DNA from 2 places in the Leuconostoc sp. DB-1 genome. Region 2 is predicted to be linked to the other one. Evidence: riboswitches for the same ligand, from Rfam matches in the RefSeq annotation. Region 2 holds a riboswitch; the other holds the start of a gene.

Region 1 (7,658 bases), 1.2 Mb from region 2:
CATTAAGTGGCATCTTCTCTTCTCAATTGGATGCTCAAGGAATCGACTCTCAATCCAGCAAGCATCCAATCCACATTCGTTTATCTGTGGACTATCTATTGAACCTAGGAATAACACTTTCAGATTGGATTACTTTAAAGTGGGCCTTTGAAGGTCAGTGGAACAATGATCAGTTAGCCATCGGATTTTTTTCTAATAATCAATTAGTACGTGTTATTAGCACTGAAAGTGAATTTTCGGATGCTTTTGCAGGCTATCTGATTTTACAAACTGAAGGTGAGTTTGAACCATATATTGATGAATTTGATAATGATAGGGAATACGATTGGCGTTTGTTGCGTTTGAACGATGAAAAATTTGTGGATGTAACTAACGATTTAATTGCAGCCAATTTACCAGTCATCAGCTAACAGTAGAGAAGTACACAAAGTAGTGACGTCTGTATAATATTATGATACACTACAATCAGATGATAATACCTGTGAGACAATTGAATAAATTTGTCGATAATAAGGGTATTATTTTGCCAAAAACACAGTTTTCGTAATGGAAATTGTGTTTTTTTGTTCCGATAATAAATTTTGGAGGATAATATGGACTTAGGCAACGATTTTGTTACTCGTTTGGGACTTGAAAAACCACACGACTTAGAAAAGGTACGTGGTGGCGACATTAACGAGGCGTTTTCAATCTATTCGAATAACCAGCGCTATTTTTTAAAGATTCAACAAAATGCTCAAGCAAGTTTTTTTGATCATGAAGTTGCTGGCTTGAAGGCTTTGGGGAAGAGGTGACCGTGCCGGCCGTTTTAGCACAGGGACAGTTACAAGGGCACGCCTACTTAGTCTTGACGTGGATTAATCAAGGAAATGGGTCACAACAAGAATTAGCAAAGTCGCTAGTTAAAATGCACCAAGCTACAGCGCCAAAGTTTGGATTTGATAGTGATAACTTAGTAGATTTTGTGCCTAAAAATAATACTTGGCAATCTTCTTGGGCTGAATTCTTTGTGAAACAGCGCTTGGATCCGCTAATGGCACAAGCGCAAAAAAATAATTTTTGGCTAACCCAACGTGGTGATCACTATAGTAATTTACGTGAAACAATATTAAATGATAATCACGCGCAAACAGTTCAACCATCACTACTGCATGGTGATTTCTGGGCAGGAAACTTTATGTTTAACGATCAAGGTAAACCTGTATTTATTGATCCTAACGTGTTCTACGGTGATCGGGAATATGATTTGACGATTTCAAGAGTGTTTGCCGGCTTTAGTCCGTCATTTTATAATCAATATATGCAAGAATGGCCATTGGATGATGGCTGGCAAAAACGTGAAAAATGGTATGAGTTTTATTATATACTAATGCACTTTACACGCTTTGGTGATATTTATGCACCGCGGATGAACAAATTATTAACGTCTTTTTAAAATCACATGATTGCTAGCAAAGAATTAGACGAAAAAACCTTGACATTCAATAATGATTCAGTCATAATAATGACAGAATAAAAATTATTTCACATAGAGGTCGCGATTGACAATACACTTACCGGAGTTGCTGTAGCAATTGATAGTAAGCTTAGGGATATCGCCGAAATCAAGGGTGTCTACAAATGACCTTGATTGGGCTAATAGTTAAGAGCTATTAGACTGTCGCAGAGATGCGGTGAGCTATGGAAACTGTCAAAAATGCTAACAATGCCCTTTGATAAGTCCGTTTTGCGAACCTATCAAAGGGTTTTTTTGTGTAATTCAAGGGGAAATGATGACGTATCCAATAAATGAAAAGCAACATCTGACAGTTGATGGTGTTGATACAATCGAACTGGCAAAGACATATGGCACGCCGTTAGCAGTTTACGATGTAACACTTATTCGTAAGACAATGAGAGCGTTTAAGCGTATCTTTGAACAAGAAAATGTCCCATATGTAGTGAGTTATGCTGGTAAAGCTTTTGCTACTAAAGCAATTTATCAGGTGGCAGCTCAAGAAAATATTCACGCTGATGTCGTGTCTGGTGGGGAATTATACACAGCAATTAAAGCTGATTTTCCAACTCAGCATCTTAGTTTTAATGGTAATAATAAGAGTTATGATGAACTTGTGATGGCCGTTGAAAATGGTGTGGGAACAATTATTGTTGATAATTTTCTTGAGTTACAGCTACTGTCAGAAATTACGGCGGAAAAAAATGTTATTCAAGATATTTTACTACGTATTTCACCAGGAATTTCAGCTCATACTCATGAATTTATTAGTACTGGTCAACAAGATAGTAAATTTGGCTTTGATTTACAAACAGGTCAAGCGAAGCAGGCCTATGATATTGCAATAAAAGATAACCATCTTCATTTGCGTGGCTTACATGCGCATATTGGATCTCAAATATTTGATGTGACTGGATTTGAGAAAAATGCAGCACTATTAGCAGATACTGCTTACTCATGGGGATGGCAACCAGAAGTCATTAATCCTGGCGGTGGATTTGGTATTCGTTATACTGATGAGGATCAACCTTTGCCAGAAAGTGAGTTTGCGGATGCTATTATCCGTGTTTTGAAAGAAAAGGCTACACAGTACGATTGGGCAATGCCAGAAATATGGATTGAACCTGGTCGTTCGATTGTCGGACCAGCCGGACAAACCCTATATACAGTTGGGTCGCGTAAGGATATTCCAGGAATTAGAAATTACTTGGCTGTAGATGGTGGTATGGGAGATAATATTCGTCCAGCACTTTATCAAGCAAATTACGAAGCGGTTTTAGCCAATCAACCAAATGCTAAAAGTGAAGAAATTGTGCGGATTGCTGGTAAATATTGTGAGTCAGGTGACGTATTGGTTTGGCAGGAAGAATTACCGGCGACAAAACCTGGTGACATTTTATCTGTGCTTGCAACAGGTGCGTACGGGTATGCAATGGCTTCAAATTATAACCGAAATCCACGACCGGCCGTTGTCTTCGTGGAAAATGGTCAACATCAAGTCGTTGTTGAACGTGAAACTTTTGAACACATGATCAGTTTAGATCAGGATTATACTCTAGGAGATAAATAACATGGCTGAAAACGAAGCACAAAAATTAATTAATTTCATTGCAAATGCAAAAAAAATTACCCCAGTAAAAGTTACATATAAAGGTACATTGGCAACTGAAGTGCCAGATACTGTGCAACAATTTGGAGATGAGTCATTTGGACAATTAATTGGCGACTGGTCTGAAATTGAATTGTTAATTAAGAATCTACCATCAGAAGATGTATTTATTGAAAATGATTCACGTAACTCTGCCGTCCCTTTGCTTGATAAAAAGAAATTAATGCTCGCATTGAACCAGGTGCCATTATTCGCGATCAAGTTGAAATTGGTGACAATGCGGTGATTATGTTGGGCGCAGTGATTAATATTGGTGCAGAGATTGGTGCTAACACAATGATTGATATGGGTGCTGTACTTGGCGGCCGTGCCATTGTTGGTGAAAATTCTCATATTGGTGCTGGCGCGGTATTAGCTGGTGTCATTGAACCAGCATCTGCCCAACCTGTTCGCATCGGAAATAACGTGCTAGTTGGCGCTAATGCCGTCGTTATTGAAGGCGTACAGGTCGGTGACGGCGCAGTAGTTGCGGCTGGAGCGATTGTCACAAAGGATGTACCAGCCAATACAGTAGTTGCGGGTGTTCCTGCAAAAGTCATTAAGGAGATTGATTCGAAGACGCAACAAAAGACTGCGTTAATTGACGCATTGCGAGGCTTATAATGCCAGTTAGTGAAGAAGATTTGAAAACCTATCGGCGTGACTTACATAAAATTCCAGAACTTGCTTTAGCGGAATTTAAAACGCATCGTTATTTGTTAGAAAAGATTCAATCTTGGCAAACTAATTTTATGACAATACGTCAAGTAGAAGAATTACCTACGGCATTGCTTGTGAAATTTTCTGGGACTGACCCAAGCCGGACGGTAGGATATCGTGCTGATATTGACGCGCTACCAGTTACAGAAGATACTGGATTGCCATTTGAATCAACACATAAAGGTGTTATGCATGCATGTGGTCATGATGTTCACATGTCTTTAGCTTTGGGATTAGTTCAGTATTTTAGTGAGCATCAACCTAAAGACAATTTAATTGTCTTTTTCCAACCGGCTGAAGAGTCAAAAAGTGGTGGCAAATTAGCGGTTGATTTAGGAATCTTTGAAGGTGAGTGGCATCCTGATGAATTTTACGGCATTCATGATCAGCCTAATTTACCTGCTGGAACTTTGAGTACCTTAGCGGGCACTTTATTTGCTGGAACGGCCGAGCTCGAAATTGACATCCATGGGCAAGGTGGTCATGCGGCCTATCCCCACTTAGGTAAGGATCCAATTGTCATTTCGGCTGAATTAATTATGTTGTTACAAACTGTTGTATCGCGTGACGTTGATCCGATAGAAGGTGGTGTAGTGAGTCTTGGAATGATTAGCGGCGGCTTTACAAATAATGTTATTCCAGACACGGTGCATCTTGCCGGAACAGTTCGTAGCATGACCAAAGATGGCTTGGATAAAATGACAACACGAATTCGCCAAATCGTTGAAGGTGTGGCGTTGGCAAATGATGTCAAGATTAATGTTCGCCTTGAAACAGGAAGTTATTTGCCTGTTGAAAACAATCCTGACTTAGCTAACAATTTGCTGAGTTTCATGGAACAGCGTCAAGACATTGCTTTTGAAGAAGCAAAACCTGCGATGACAGGTGAGGATTTTGGTTACATATTGCAACATATTCCTGGTGTCATGCTTTGGCTGGGTGTTAATGACAATCATTCACTGCACAGTGCCAAGTTAAACATCGATGAAGCAGCTTTGTTGCCAGGATTTAATGCTTTGAAAGATTTTATTGAGTGGCGAATGTCACAAGGAGAATAAGCATGTACGAAGGAATTAATTTAATTACGGCAATTATTACGCCTTTTACAGTAAACGATGAGATTGATTATGAGTCATTAGAGAAATTAATTGAACACCTGTTAAATCATGGTTCGCAAGGATTTGTGATTGCAGGAACAACAGGTGAATCTCCAACACTGTCTTTTGAAGAGAAAGTAGAGTTGACACGGTTTATTGCAAAACAGGTTGGTAATCGTGCACTTTTAATTGCTAATGCAGGTTCCAATAATACAAAGGAATCCGTAGAAGCAGCCAAAGCTTTAAGCAAAATCGAGCATATTAACGGCATCTTGGCAGTAACACCGTATTATAATAAGCCAAGTCAAGCTGGTATGATTGCACATTTTAAAGCTATCGCTGATGCATCCGAAAAGCCTGTTATGTTATATAACATTCCTGGACGTACGGTGGTCGGTCTCACGGTTGATAGTGTGATTGAATTAGCTCAACATCCTAATATTAATGCAATTAAGGAAACAACATCAACTGAATTTGTTGAAGCAGAGGTAGAAGGGACCACTGGATTTGCAGTCTATACTGGTGAAGATGCAATGACTCTTTCGGCTTACACCGTCGGCGGTGCTGGAACAATTTCGGTAGCTTCACATCTTTATGGTGACGAAATGTCTGAATTGTTTTCTGCTATGAATGCAGGTAATTGGCGCGAAGCTGGGCGTTTGCAACGTTACCTAACCCCACGAATGAATGCCCTATTTGCTTACCCTTCCCCAACTCCAGTTAAGACGAAATTAGCCGAAAAAGGATTCGTACGTGAAGCTGTACGTCTGCCTCTTATTCCTTTAAGTGACGCAGAAAAATTACATTTGAATGAATTATTGGAGAAATAATGACAAAAATAATTTTAGCTGGTGGTTTTGGTAAATTAGGCCAAGCTATTCAAGATAACTTGAATGAAGAATATGAAATTGTTGGTATTGTGAGTGGTCATCAACATGAGAGTAAGGTACCTGTATGGACCTCCTTATCAGATATTAATGTGGCAGCAGATATTTGGCTGGATGTCAGTACCCCAGCAACTGTATTTGACAATGCAATGTACGCAATCGAGCACAACATGCCGCTAGTGATTGGTGCCACTGGTTTGTCTGATGAACAAGTAGCAATACTGCGTGAACAGTCATCAAAAGGCGTTTTAATTGTACCTAACTTTAGTTTATCAGCGGTTTTGTTAATGCAATTCTCACAGTTAGCGGCCAAATATTTTCCTGATGCAGAAATTATTGAAGCGCACAACCCTAAAAAGGTGGATGCACCATCTGGAACGGCTAAGCAAACAGCAAGATTGATTGCAAAAGCCCGCATTGCGGAACCTACATCAACAAAATTAGCGCCAGCTCGCGGCGAACAGATTGATCGTGTGCCAGTTCATGCTGTACGGTTACCTGGCTATATCGCACAGCAAAGCGTTTATTTTGGTGGTGTGGATGAGCAATTAACGCTGACCCAAAGTACAACAAGTCGATCAGCCTTTGTACCAGGTGTAATTCGCGCTATAGAAGCTGTGAAAAATATAGACGGTGTTGTCATCGGATTAGACCAAATTATTTAATTTAAAAATTGTGATGTTAATGTCAGTATTAGCATCATTTTTTATTTTAAAATACATGTGAATAGCAATATTTATCGTACAATAGAGTTATGAAAAAGATAACTAAAATTTCAATTCAAAAAAAAGCGGGTCGCTATAATATTGATCTAGATAATCAATTCGCTTTTGGTGTGGCGGAAAGTGTTCTCATTAAATTTGGTTTGGCGAAAGGGCGAGAATTAGATGACGAATTAATTGCAGAAATTAAGCATAATGATTCCATTGCCAAGGCGTTAAGCATTGCTCTTAACTTCCTTAGCCACTCATTGCACACAGTCAAACAAGTGAAACAGAAAATGAGTGAAAAAGAGGTATCTGAAAGTATTCAGGATGAAGTTGTTGCACAATTATATGAACAAAAATATATCGATGATTTAAATTATGCGCAACACTATGTTTTAACAAAAAAAATTATTAGTCCTAAGGGACCCAATGTTATCAAGATGGATTTGAAGCAGGCAGGTGTTAATGATGATGATATCGAAACAGCATTATCTGATTATACTCACGAGGAGCAAATTGAAATTGCAGAGAAACTTGCTTTAAAATCTGCTACCACATACAAAAGAGAATCAACTCGTGCTAAGAAACAAAAATTGTACAAGCTTTAGCCACAAAAGGATTCTCTTTTGATATTGCAGAGATTGTTGTTGATAGGGTGATTACAGAAAATGACGATGAAATTGAGTTAGAAAATATCAAGCGTCAAGCGGAAAAAAGCTGGCGACGCTACCGTAACGAAGTACCAAGTCAAAGGATATATAAAACTAAAAATAGTTTGTATACGAAAGGTTATAATGCCGAATTAATTAATGTGGTAATTCATGAGTTAGAAGTATCTGCAGATGATTGAAATGTGGTACAATTAAATAGGAATTCGGTGTTAGAAGAGTAGGTAGCGTTATGAACGTTGATAGACCCAGTCGTGGACCACGAGAAGGTGACTTCATCACGATCAAAAGCTATAAGCATGATGGCTCGTTGCATCGAACTTGGCGCGATACCATGGTACTAAAGACCAGTGAAAATTCTATCATTGGCCTAAACGATCACACTTTGGTAACGGAAGATGATGGTAGACGATGGGTTACCCGAGAACCTGCTATT
Region 2 (7,658 bases):
TATGACACAAGAACCGCTAGCGTACCGTATGCGCCCCACAAAAATTGAAGAGATTGTTGGCCAACAACATTTAGTTGGTGAAGGCAAAATCATCTGGCGCATGGTCGCTGCTCATCGGCTGAGTTCGATGATTTTGTACGGGCCGCCTGGTACTGGTAAAACATCAATAGCTAGTGCCATTGCCGGTTCATCAAAATATGCGTTTCGCATGCTAAACGCTGCTACCGATAGCCAAAAAGATTTACAAATCGTTGTCGAAGAAGCAAAAATGTCAGGGACTGTCGTCTTGTTACTAGACGAAATTCATCGCTTAAACAAAATCAAACAAGACTTTTTACTACCACATTTGGAGTCCGGAGCAATTATATTAATCGGTGCGACGACAGAAAACCCTTATATTAATGTCACACCAGCTATTCGTTCTAGAACGCAAATATTTGAAGTTAACAGTCTAAGTGAAACAGATATCACAAGCGCTGTTAAAAGAGCCATTGCTGATAAAGAAAAAGGCCTTGGGCAATACAATATCGTTCTCGATGATAACGCTATGTTACAGTTATCGCGAGCAACAAATGGTGATTTACGCAGTGCTTTAAACGGTTTAGAATTAGCGGTTTTATCAACAAAAGCAGATAAAAAGGGTGTCGTTCATATCAGTTTGCCAATCATTGAAGAGACTGTGCAACGCAAAGCATTATCAGCAGATAAAGATGGGGATGCGCATTATGATGTGATTTCAGCACTACAAAAATCAATTCGCGGATCCGACACCGATGCGGCGTTACACTACGCTGCCCGCATTATCGAATCCGGTGATTTACCGATTTTAGCACGCCGACTTACCGTTATTGCATACGAAGATATTGGGTTGGCAAATCCACCGGCAGCTCAGCGGGCAGTAACTGCTATTCAAGCCGCGCAAACACTGGGATTTCCAGAAGCCAGAATTCCGATCGCCAATGCTATTATTGAACTTTCTCTCTCACCTAAATCTAATTCGGCCTACAAAGCAATTGACTTGGCTATTAGTGATGTTCGTCATGGCAAATCTTACGATATACCTGATCATTTAAAAGATGCACATTATAAGGGATCTTCGGAGTTGAATCACGGTGTAGATTACACATATCCGCATGACTATGATAATGATTGGGTAGCTCAACAATATTTACCAGATAAAATGACAAACACTCAGTATTTTCATTCTAAAGGTAATTCGAAAATTGAACAACAATTATTTGATGTCTATCAGACACTAAAATTGCGACAAGAAAACGGGCTAAACTAAAAAGTCAAGTCTTTCAGTTAACGAGTTTTCGCGTTATAATACTATATGAATTCCTCAGATATACGCATTGCTACATCATCAGCTTTTTCCTTACAACTTTTATTTTCGGTTGGGAATTCAGGACTTAGAAGATATGCCCTTTCATTCGGTAATCTGACAATCTTGATGAACCATCCACCTCGATAATTTCGAGGAAAATCTGCGTAGCGATTAACGGTATCAATTGAGTGTTCCGGGCTAAGCCCGTGCGTCCACATTTGTGGGCGTTTTTTTTGTATAAATTAAAATCAGTGTTTAATTAGGTTAAAGAACATACTATTAATTTTATTATGAAAGCGCTATACTAGAGGTATAGAAGAACGCATTGCATATTGCAAGAAGGGATGTTATTATGACAGCAAATTATCATAGGATTTTAGTACCAATGGATGGATCAAAAGAATCTGAAGCTGCATTAACGCGCGCGATTGAACTGACCTTGGATGCTGGTGATGAAGGCATCTTGTCAATTTTAAACGTTATCGATACCCGTGCATTTCAAAATGTGGCTAGTTTTGACGATACAATGGTTGAAGCAGTTTCAGATGAAACGCGTAAAAGCTTAGAAAAATATAAAGCACAGGCAATTGAAGCTGGTGTTAAAAATGTCGATTATCTAATCGAATATGGTTCGCCCAAGTCGTTAATCGCTAAAGATGTACCTAACGAAGTCAATGCTGATTTGATTGTCATTGGTGCAACTGGATTAAATGCTGTAGAACGTTTAGTTATTGGTTCTGTTACTGAATTCGTAACGAGATCTGCTAAAGTTGACGTCCTAGTAGTTCGCGGTTAAGTTATTGCTCATATAAAAAAGACACTACAATGATGTAGTGTCTTTTTTATATGTCTTTATTTATATTGTTTTAGATCAACATCTTTTAGAGCAATTAGCTTCGTTTTGTGAGAAACCTTGTACCAAAAGTATAAGATTACAAACAAAGGAACTGATAAGTAGGTCACAAATATTTTTTCCCAATTTAGATGGGCAAAACTGTCCGGATCCTGACCAATAATAACACCAATAGAAATCACTAGCGCAAATAGTGGACCGAATGGGAACCACTTAGCCTTGTATTTCAAATCAGACAGACTCTTTCCTTGCGCCACATAAGCTCTTCGGAAGCGATAATGAGAGATAGCAATGCCGACCCAAGCGATGAATCCAGTTAACCCAGAAGCATTGACCAGCCAAGTATAAGCAACTGATCCCCCTTTGGTGTTAGCAATAAATGCTAATAACCCAATCGCAGTAGTTAATACTAAGGCTGCAACTGGAACCCCTCTAGTTGAAAGCTTGGCAAAAATTTTAGGGGCATCCCCTTTACGCGCCATAGCGTACAACATACGTGTAGAAGCATATGAACCTGAATTTGCTGACGAAACAATTGATGTTAAGATAACTGCATTCATTAAACTAGCCGCAAAAGCAATTCCTGCGTTTTTAAATACGATTGTAAATGGTGAGACCGCAATGTTTTGTGTGGAAGAACTCAACAAGCGCGGATCTTTATAGTAAACCAGAGCGGAAATGACAAAAATTGCCAGAATATAAAACAATAAGATACGCCAAAACACTTGATTTATCGCCTTAGGAACTGACTTATCAGGATCCTCTGCTTCTCCAGCAGTAATACCAATTAACTCAGTTCCTTGAAAAGAAAATCCAGCAACAACGAATACTGACAAGATAGCTTGAGGTCCACCAACAAATCCGTGATTACCGACCGACAAGTTCTTCATGACATTGATGTCAGAATGAATTACACCAAAAATAGTAGCCAGACCAACAATCAAGAAGGCAATAATAGTTACTACCTTAATCATCGACAACCAGAACTCAGCTTCTCCAAAAGTTCCAACTGAAAAAATATTAATTAAGAAGATAAGTAATAAAGCAATCGCGGAAAATATCCACCCTGGTGTATTTGGAAACCAAAATTCAGCCACCAAGCCAACTGCCACAATGTCGACAGCTAATGTTATAGCCCAATTAAACCAGTAGTTCCATCCCATGGCAAATCCCAATGCTGGGTCAACATATTTACCAGCATAGTCGGAAAATGAACCTGAAGTTGGTGAATAAGTAGCCATTTCACCCAGCGAAGTCATTAAGAAATAAACCATCACACCAATAGCTAAATAAGCGACAATAGCACCCAGAGGACCTGCTTGCGCAACAGTGGCTCCCGAAGCTACGAATAAGCCCGTTCCAATTGAACCACCTAATGCAATCATTGACACATGGCGCGTTTTTAAATTACGCTGTATGTGCCCTTTATGTTCAGACATAAAATCTCCTTCTCAAAATAAAAAAACCTCTCCTTAGCAAACAGGAAGAGGTTTAAAAAGTCATTATATAATCACTTTTCAAAGCGCACCGCATTTCTGCGACAGTCTAGCAACTCTTAATCACTAGCCCAAAGGTTATCTTGCCTGTTAACCCTTTCGGCAACCTTCCCTTTTACATGATTTCAACATCCTGGCGGACTCATTCATGTGACTCATGTTGGCTGCAACCTCTTTGACAATATGAAAATAATAACACACTTACACGCGCCCGTCAATTTCAAGTACCTTTTGCCAATGTCGCGCCCGTTTATAATATTGTTGTGCACTAAACTGCCACCAAAAATAACCAAAGGTAATTGCTCCCAAGCCACTAGTCAATGCCATATGATGAGATTGAATACGGGCTAACATAATTGATAACCAAAATAAACCAATTAAAATATTGATCATCACTTGAATTTTTCTCGACTTAACCAAATGTGGCATAATAATGACTAGCAGTAAGAGCAATTGCAACCACCACACCAACAATAAGTTAGGAATAGTTTCACCTATTTTAGGACCATCCTGCCAATGGATGCGCAAAATAATTGTAATAACCCATGTCAGCAACATCGCAACAAGTTGTGTAATGGCAAACCACCAGGCAGCAATTTTGTAATTTATTAAATAAAGAAATGCTACCATAACCGCTATCAATGGGATGACGACCCAATAATGGGAAAAAGATTACCTAACCCTAAGTATAGGGGTATTTTCAACGATAAAATATTGTTTACTGCAAAATCTGTAGTCGCGTCCAGAACTTGCATAAATATCATATGAAATCTAACTTGAATACCTAAAAAAACAAAAATAATGCCAAAGGTAATGATTAAAATTTTTCTTAATTTATCCGGTGGAATTAACATTGTTTATAATTGTGATGATACGGATAAGCATATTCAAATTGTACTGACAAAAACATAGTTTTATGACGACAATGATATTCAATATGCTCAATTGACCCCGCTTACTCACATTCTCCCAAATATTAAATTTCTACAAACTCATTTGCTTATAGCTCTTAATAATTGTAGCATTATATGAGATATAATTATAAAAAAAAGCTGATATGGTTAAAATTTAATCTTGACTTTAACTTGGTCCGATATCATTACTATCAGTTGGTTTTTTGCCGATATTTTTAGTCGTGCCCTTAAATATCTATACATGGCAGATGAATTATTGCTAGATGAATAATCTCAAAATATGGTGAGAACACTGGTTACTATTTTTTGATTGATCGTTAGTTTCAAGCCTTTTGCCTTTGTTGCCCAAAAATGGCAGCATATCGATAAAACTCGGTAGCTGTCTTTATTATCTTACAAACCGCCATATTTCATTGGCCAAAACAATCGAGAGACCGTTATGAAAAAAAATAAACAAACTGCAGTTAAGTCCAGAATTGATCGCTATTCAAAAAGTAGTCACAGACTACGAAATATTATCTTGCTTATTGTCGGTCTCTTACTTATCGTGTCAGGCACATTTGCTTGGATGGCTATCCATAATACTAAATCAGCAATTGATAAAACATACAAGAGCAGTGGCGTCACTAAATCCCGAAACGTCTCAAGCGTTGTTCAAAGTGGAAAGCCCTTGTCTATTTTGTTATTTGGAACGGATACCGGTGAATTAGGACGTACATACAAAGGACGTACCGATTCAATGATGTTGCTTCTTGTTAACCCCAAGACAAAAAAACAACAATGATTTCTATCCCTCGTGATGCAATGGTTTCTATTCCGGGGTACGAAAGTACTTTCCCTCAAAAAATAAATGCAGCCTACGCCTATGGTTCAACGGCAACTGCCATTAAAACTGTAGAATCTTACTTAAACATTCCTATTGATTTTTATGCCTTAGTTAATATGTCCGGCTTGGAAAAAATGGTTACTCAAGTTGGGGGGATTTCTGTTAAGTCCCCCATTGACTTCACTTATAGTCAGGAAACAGCCCATGCTTACGGTGCAAACCTATACCGTTTCCACAAGGGAAGCACAGGCTATGAACATTCTGATGATAATGGGGTCACTTGGTCGGCAACCAAGCACGTCATGACTGGTGATGCAGCCCTTGCATTCTCGCGCATGCGTTACGATGATCCAGATGGTGACTATGGGCGTCAAAAACGTCAACGATTGGTATTAGAAGGTTTGATCAAAAAGTCAGCTAATGTTTCAAGTTTGTTAAATACAAAGTTTATGAATACAATGAGTTCAAATGTTCAAACTGATTTGTCATTTGGAGATATAACGACAATTGCTAGCAAATACATTAATGCAGCAAAAAATATTGTCACCGAGCATATTCAGGGTGTCAGCACGAGTTATCCTGATTCTGAAGGGAACAACGTTTCATATGAAGTTGTTACTCAAAAAGAAAAGCAACGCGTTACTAACTTAGCTCGTAAAGCACTTGGCTTAAAGCACGCTTCCACCGGCTCAGCATATGGTGGTGACATACCAAGTTCTCTACAAACAATAGCTGATTCTCTCCGACCAGCAGATGATGAATCAACAGATTCTGATGATTCATCAAATTAAATAAAAAGACGCCTTTAAAGGCGTCTTTTTTACGTTTTTCATTTATCTATGAAATGATGTTCTCTTCTTGATGAAATACCACGGGTTGCCCATGTTGAAATACCCACTTATCTTTTTCCTGAATAGCTTTCATATTATCATTTGGGTTCTCTTGAATTACGATGAAGTCAGCATATTGCCCAACTGCTATCATCCCATAATTATCACTAATTCCCATCAATTTAGCTGCATTAATCGTAGCTGATTGTAAAACTTGTTGTGGTGTCATATGACCAAATTCAACCATCATATCCATTTCCACAGCGCTCTCATTTGCAAAACCATTGAAGGGTGTACCAGCATCTGTTCCCATGGCAATGTTAACTCCTGCCATGGCAGCTCGTGCAACGCTCTTCTGATGTGCTTGCCAATGCGTTGTCGCACGTTCAATCATCCATGCCGGAACTTCCTCAGGCCGATCAATAATACGCTTCATCGCAATCATTGTTGGAACTACAAAGGTCCCATTTACTTTCATCATATCAATTGCTTCATCATCAATGTGAAATGCGTGTTCAACGGAATCAACACCAGCACGAATTGCAATCTTAATTCCCTCAGCCCCTTGAGCATGTGCCGCAACTTTGATACCTTTTTTATGTGCTTCAATAACACCTGCTCGTACCTCGTCTTCATTTAATTGAACTTGATTGGGATTTTCAAAATCTCCAGCGCTCACCCCGCCAGTCACCATAAACTTAATGATTTGAGCGCCTTCTTTCATAGCTTGCCGTACTGCCTTGCGCACTTCATCAACACCATCTACCTCAATGCCTCCTCCACCACTACCGTGCCCACCAGTCATGGAAAAAGCTGCCCCACTAGCAATCATCATTGGTCCTTCTACACTGCCTTCACGCTGCATGCGTGCAATTTCAATATCTGTCATGCGTGCTGTTCCAACATTTCGTACAACTGTTACACCATGACGTAACATCGTTTTCATATTGTGGGTTGCCACAATCACTGCACGAACATGTTCGTTTTCATTATCCACACCAAATTTAGTTTTTCCAAATTCATAATTCACATCAGAGTCAACATGAATGTGCGTGTTAATTATACCAGGCATCATATATTTTTCACCCACATCAACGCTCTGTCCCAATTTAGGACCTTCACCATGCCCGACTTCAGTATATCGTCCTGTTTCATCATCCACAATGGCATAACATTGTGGATCAAAATTACCTGTTTTTGAATTAAAACCATTAAAATTATAATATTTAGTTTCTGTCATTTGCTAATCCTGCCTTTATTTATTATCTTATTTCCAATACATATCCTGATATGCTGGCGAATGAAAACTATTACCTTTAAATCCACCAATTTTATCGGTAACAACGTTGGCTGTCACCGGTTGATATATCGGTACCATATATGCTTTTATTTTGGTGAAGTATTCATTGGCG

The links. Region 2 has a riboswitch for lysine ahead of HFP47_RS07735 (amino acid permease). Riboswitches for the same ligand answer to the same signal wherever they lie in the genome.
Region 1: linked by a shared signal. The riboswitch ahead of lysA (diaminopimelate decarboxylase) and the one ahead of HFP47_RS07735 (amino acid permease) in region 2 are both predicted to bind lysine.

The regions. Positions count from the first base shown of each region.
Region 1 is NZ_JABFNJ010000001.1:407,033-414,690, forward strand. It holds gene HFP47_RS01955 (hypothetical protein) at 1-410, shown strand, start outside; partial or broken gene HFP47_RS01960 (fructosamine kinase family protein) at 594-1,435, shown strand; lysine riboswitch at 1,522-1,689, shown strand; gene lysA (diaminopimelate decarboxylase) at 1,773-3,065, shown strand; partial or broken gene dapD (2,3,4,5-tetrahydropyridine-2,6-dicarboxylate N-acetyltransferase) at 3,067-3,767, shown strand; gene HFP47_RS01975 (N-acetyldiaminopimelate deacetylase) at 3,767-4,921, shown strand; gene dapA (4-hydroxy-tetrahydrodipicolinate synthase) at 4,924-5,790, shown strand; gene dapB (4-hydroxy-tetrahydrodipicolinate reductase) at 5,790-6,512, shown strand; partial or broken gene recX (recombination regulator RecX) at 6,602-7,404, shown strand; gene HFP47_RS01995 (DUF402 domain-containing protein) at 7,455-7,658, shown strand, end outside.
Region 2 is NZ_JABFNJ010000001.1:1,571,439-1,579,096, forward strand. It holds gene HFP47_RS07725 (replication-associated recombination protein A) at 2-1,288, shown strand; gene HFP47_RS07730 (universal stress protein) at 1,680-2,123, shown strand; gene HFP47_RS07735 (amino acid permease) at 2,180-3,619, opposite strand; lysine riboswitch at 3,693-3,860, opposite strand; gene HFP47_RS07740 (hypothetical protein) at 3,878-4,306, opposite strand; partial or broken gene HFP47_RS07745 (LCP family protein) at 5,030-6,207, shown strand; gene HFP47_RS07750 (amidohydrolase family protein) at 6,254-7,486, opposite strand; gene HFP47_RS07755 (hypothetical protein) at 7,514-7,658, opposite strand, start outside.